One region of the Paenibacillus sp. P4_E11 genome, then DNA from elsewhere that is predicted to be linked to it. Evidence: a T-box and tRNA genes for the amino acid it is inferred to sense, from the RefSeq annotation. Region 1 holds a T-box; the other holds one or more tRNA genes.
The links. A T-box is a leader RNA that pairs with one kind of tRNA and senses whether it is charged. The one in region 1 lies ahead of ileS (isoleucine--tRNA ligase), so its partner is inferred to be a tRNA-Ile.
Positions count from the first base shown of each region.

Region 2: it encodes a tRNA-Ile, which carries the amino acid that the T-box ahead of ileS (isoleucine--tRNA ligase) is inferred to sense. The anticodon was not compared.

Region 1 covers NZ_JBFUIX010000013.1:53,763-56,224, reverse strand. The annotation lists gene AC1DWB_RS08000 (P-loop NTPase family protein) at 1-626, shown strand, start outside; T-box leader at 850-1,136, shown strand; gene ileS (isoleucine--tRNA ligase) at 1,193-2,462, shown strand, end outside.
Region 2 covers NZ_JBFUIX010000055.1:1,932-4,393, reverse strand. The annotation lists gene AC1DWB_RS19995 (Gfo/Idh/MocA family protein) at 1-1,075, shown strand, start outside; tRNA gene AC1DWB_RS19990 (tRNA-Met) at 1,164-1,240, shown strand; tRNA gene AC1DWB_RS19985 (tRNA-Ile) at 1,257-1,333, shown strand; gene AC1DWB_RS19980 (S-layer homology domain-containing protein) at 1,502-2,422, opposite strand.

The sequences.
Region 1 (2,462 bases):
CATCTGTGCAAGAACTGGATGTTTTTGTACAGCAGCTGTTCCAACTCCTATCACCTCTGAATCCAACTCTGCTGTACTTGTACCGGGAACAGACGGAACAGTCCATCGACCACCTCATCCGATGCCGCGGGGAGTCATTTGTCGAACGCATCTGGAACCGGGACAAGCATCAGCCCTACTACCAGACTCGCCCACAGCAGCCTGAGAGCTACAAGCAGTTTCTGCGGGATTACGGGACCATAGCGTTGGACCTTTATCAACACGCCCCTTGCGACAAGAAAGCAATTGAGCTCTCGGCTGGCGATTGGCCTGTATATGAACGTGAGATGCTAGCGATGTTTGATCTGGAACGTGTTCCCGATCCTGCGGCTGTGACCACCAACGGGACGTACTCAAACCTCGCAACCGGGCTGTGGCTGGAGTTTCACACCAATCATGCTGGACAGCTAGTTCTGACGGATCCTGGCAGGAAAATGAGAACCCTGATTCCCCGTGCCGAGAGGGAGTTCTATGTGGGAGATCTTCCGGTTATTGTGCGATGGGAATCCGAGGATCGAGTGGTAATGACAGGGGAACAGATTAACTTACAGTGGACAACGACGGGGATGGTTTATAATCGATGTTAAAATCAGGCGTTCATTTGCTGCTACAGCTCCATCCTGAAATTTGTAACACAACTGTAATGTTATTTTGATCTTGTCTTAACAATTATAGGCTATTCTATAGAAGACCCCCTTTTTAAAATATAAACCTTAAGACCCACGGCCCGTTGCTGTGGGTCTCTTTCTGTCTACAGATGACCTTCTGGCGCCAACTTGACAAAAACATGCTCAGCATGTTATAACACATGTAAATTCGATGACGAGAACGAGTACGCTCCGGGTTCTGTTCCCCAGAGAGCCGGCAATTGCTGAAAGCCGGCGAACAGATCGCAGCCGAACATCCTCTCCGAGAAGGGAAGCCGAACGTCGCATAGAATACCACCGTCGTGACAAGTAAGCTTATTCGGACTTCCACCGTTACCAGGAACGCGTATGCATGTACGTTGATGGAGTGCTGCGAGCTTGATGCCTGAAGGACTGGCAGGTGGGACGCAGAATTAGGGTGGTAACGCGAGTAACAAACTCGTCCCTTAGGGGGCGGGTTTTTTTGATGCCTTCTAATGGTTTTCAAGAAAAAAGGAGTGGTCCATATGACGGGAAAAGTAGATGTAAAAGAAAAAGCCAGAGCCCGCGAGCTGCGCGTGCTTGATTATTGGAAACAAAACGATACGTTCCAGGAATCGATCCGACGTCGTGAAGGCAGCCCTGCATTCGTATTCTATGAAGGACCTCCAACCGCGAACGGCGTGCCGCACATCGGCCATGCGCTGGGACGGGTTATCAAGGATTTCATGGGCCGCTACAAGACGATGGCTGGCTATAAGGTCATCCGCAAAGCAGGCTGGGATACGCACGGCCTCCCGGTTGAGCTTGGGGTAGAGAAGCAACTCGGCATCTCCGGCAAAGGCGACATTGAGAAGTACGGCGTGGAGAAGTTCGTGAAGAAATGCAAGGAAAGTGTATTCGAATACGAGAAACAATGGCGCGAACTGACCGAAGCCATCGGATATTGGACCGATCTCGACAACCCGTACATTACGCTGACGAACGACTACATTGAGAGCGTGTGGAACATCCTCTCCACCATTCACGGCAAAGGGTTGCTCTATCGCGGCCATCGGGTCAGCCCCTACTGTCCTTGCTGTCAAACGACGCTAAGTTCCCATGAAGTGGCGCAAGGCTATGAGGATGTGAAGGATCTAAGCGCGACGGTGGCCTTCCCGTTGAACGATGCGGCTGGCAAGGCAAGCGGAGAAGCGATTCTGGCGTGGACGACTACACCATGGACGCTGCCTGCGAACGTAGCGCTCGCAGTCAACCGCGACCTGAGCTACTCCCGTGTGAGACAAGACGGCCGCGTGTATATCGTAGCTTCCAATCTCGTTGAGTCTGTCATGAAGGGCGACTACGAGGTCGTATCCACTCTGACCGGAGCCGAGCTTGTTGGCCGATCCTATGAACCTCCGTTCCAGTACGCTACCATCGAACGCGGACATATCGTCATCGATGGTGATTTTGTCAGCGACTCCAGCGGGACCGGGATTGTTCATATCGCCCCTGCTCATGGGGAAGATGACTATAAGGTAGCCAAACAGAACAATATCAGCATGCTTCAGGTCGTGGACAGTTCTGGACGCTATACCGAGGTTGTCACCGACTTGGCAGGTCGCTTCGTCAAAGACTGTGACGTCGATATCGTCAAGTTGCTGGCCGAGAAGAAGATTTTGTTCGCCAAGGAGAAATACGAGCACAGCTATCCATTCTGTTGGCGCTGCAAATCTCCCCTGCTGTACTATGCGACCGAAAGCTGGTTCATCCAGACGACTGCTGTCAAGGACCAGCTGATCGCCAACAACAATA
Region 2 (2,462 bases), on a different contig from region 1:
GTCCCATGCCACTTATTTGGCTCGTGGGGATGTCGACGGTGCAGTGTTGTCGGCTGTTTGTGATGTCAGCAAGGAACGGCTGCAATGGGCTGCAGACCAATGGGGGGATCGGGTTCGCACATTCGAGAGCGTCGAAGCGATGCTTGCCTCAGGTAGTGTTGATGCAGTGTTGATTGCGAACCGTCATTTCGATCATCCTGGTACGGCCAAGCTGGCATTCGAGCACGGCGTACACGTACTTTGTGAGAAGCCTGCTGGTGTATACGCGCTGCATGTCCGCGAGATGAACGAAGCTGCGGAGAAGAGCGGTCTGGTGTTCTCCATGATGTACAATCAACGTACGAATCCCTTGTATATTAAGCTGAGAGACTTAATCACATCGGGTGAACTGGGACAGATCCGCCGCACGAATTGGATCATTACGACGTGGTACCGTCCACAGAGTTACTACGATTCAGGCGGTTGGCGCGCGACTTGGGCAGGCGAAGGCGGCGGCGTTCTTCTGAATCAATGCCCGCACCAGCTTGATCTGTGGCAATGGGTGACGGGGCTGGCTCCCAAGCGGATTCGGGCATTCTGTTCATTCGGCAAATACCGCGATATCGAAGTCGAGGACGATGTAACGGCTTATGTTGAATACGAGAATGGAGCGACTGGCGTATTCATCACGACTACAGGAGAAACACCAGGCACGAACCGTTTCGAGATTACAGGCGACAACGGGAAAGTAGTGGTCGAGGACGGGAAACTTACATTTTGGCGGCTGCGTGTGCCAGAACCTCAATTCAATCAGACGTTCAAAGGTCCATTCGGGCAGCCGGAGAGTTGGAAGGTTGAAATTCCGGTGCAAGGTCAAGAGACCGGGCATAAGGGGATTACGCAAAATTTCGTCGATGCCATTCGCAAAGGAACGCCTCTGATTGCTCCAGGTGTGGAAGGAATCAATGGACTTTTGTTGTCCAATGCAATGTTAATGTCCAGTTGGCAGGACGATTGGGTCGAACTTCCTATGGATGAGCAACTCTTCCATGAGAAGATTCAAGAGAAAATCAACGGTTCGGTGTTTCGTTCCTAATTTCCGAAAAATTTGTCTTGACAGTTGATGTGAGGCTGGTGTATATTATTATTTGTCGCTGTCAGAAATGGTCGACAGTAACGAATGGCGCGGGGTGGAGCAGCCCGGTAGCTCGTCGGGCTCATAACCCGAAGGCCGCAGGTTCAAATCCTGCCCCCGCAACCAACCTCAAACATCAGAAGGGCCCTTAGCTCAGTTGGTTAGAGCGGTCGGCTCATAACCGATTGGTCGGGGGTTCGAGTCCCTCAGGGCCCACCATAAGATTACCATTACATAACCAATGAATAAGCCAGCCAGTATCCTCGTGAGAGTGACACTGGCTGGCTTTAGTTAACGATTCAGAAAGTGTAACTTCGCTGATTGTTCATCGTCTCGGCAAACGTACGGCGTCAAAGGACGCCGTTAGGCGTTAACCTTGTGGTCGGTCTAGCGAGTGCTTTCAACTGCTGCCTTAAGTACGGAGTTATAGGTCGACGCTAGGAATGTGTCGGCTTTGGGCTCAACGATTACTTGAGGGTACATTTTGTTGGGATCAGGCAGATGAGTGGTGTAGAACACCCAAGCTTCTCCATTGTCCTGAAACTCGATGCGTGTGATGCTTATTCCGTACCCGGGATTCGGCTTGCTGCCCCAGGAGACGGTTACTTGATTCACGTCTTCCGTCACTTTTGTCGTTTGCATCGTAACGGAGGAGTCTTCTGGCGGGATTGGATTCATCGGCTTATGTTCCTTCACGAATTGAATCGCTCGATGCAACATTTGAACAGATTCTCCACGAGTGATTTCCCTTTTCGGATAAAAGTTATTGTTGTCCAGCTTGGCCACTTTCATGATTAACAGATTTTGAATGGCGGTCATATAACCTTCGGAAACGTCCTTCTCGTCTTGAACGATCATCCAGATACTGATCAATGGGAAGTCACCCTTACGAGTCATACCTTCATACAGTAGCTTGGCGAACTGTTCACGAGTCATTACCTGAGTCGGATCGACATCCTTGGCAAGCGTCAAGCCGTTCAATTGAGCGATGATGAATGCTTGGGCATACCAGCTGTCATTGGGAATGCGGGAAAAATAATCGCTAGCCTTCGGTTCCTTAATAAATCGGATGTGATCGATATTCAAGTCAAAGCCTTTCACAATTAACTGAACGCCTTGGGCGAATGTTACCTTTCCTTTCGGTGCGAACGTCTCCGGATTGATTCCACTTACGATTCCAGCATCGCGAAGCGCAACAATGTCTGCCTCGGCATCATCACCTTGAATGTCCGAGAAGGCCCACACATTCGATTGAATGGACAATAGCAGGACAAGGGCCAACAGAACAGCAGCCCAACGCTTGATCATGAGAGTCACCAGCTTTCTGTAGTTTGTTGGATGAGTCACC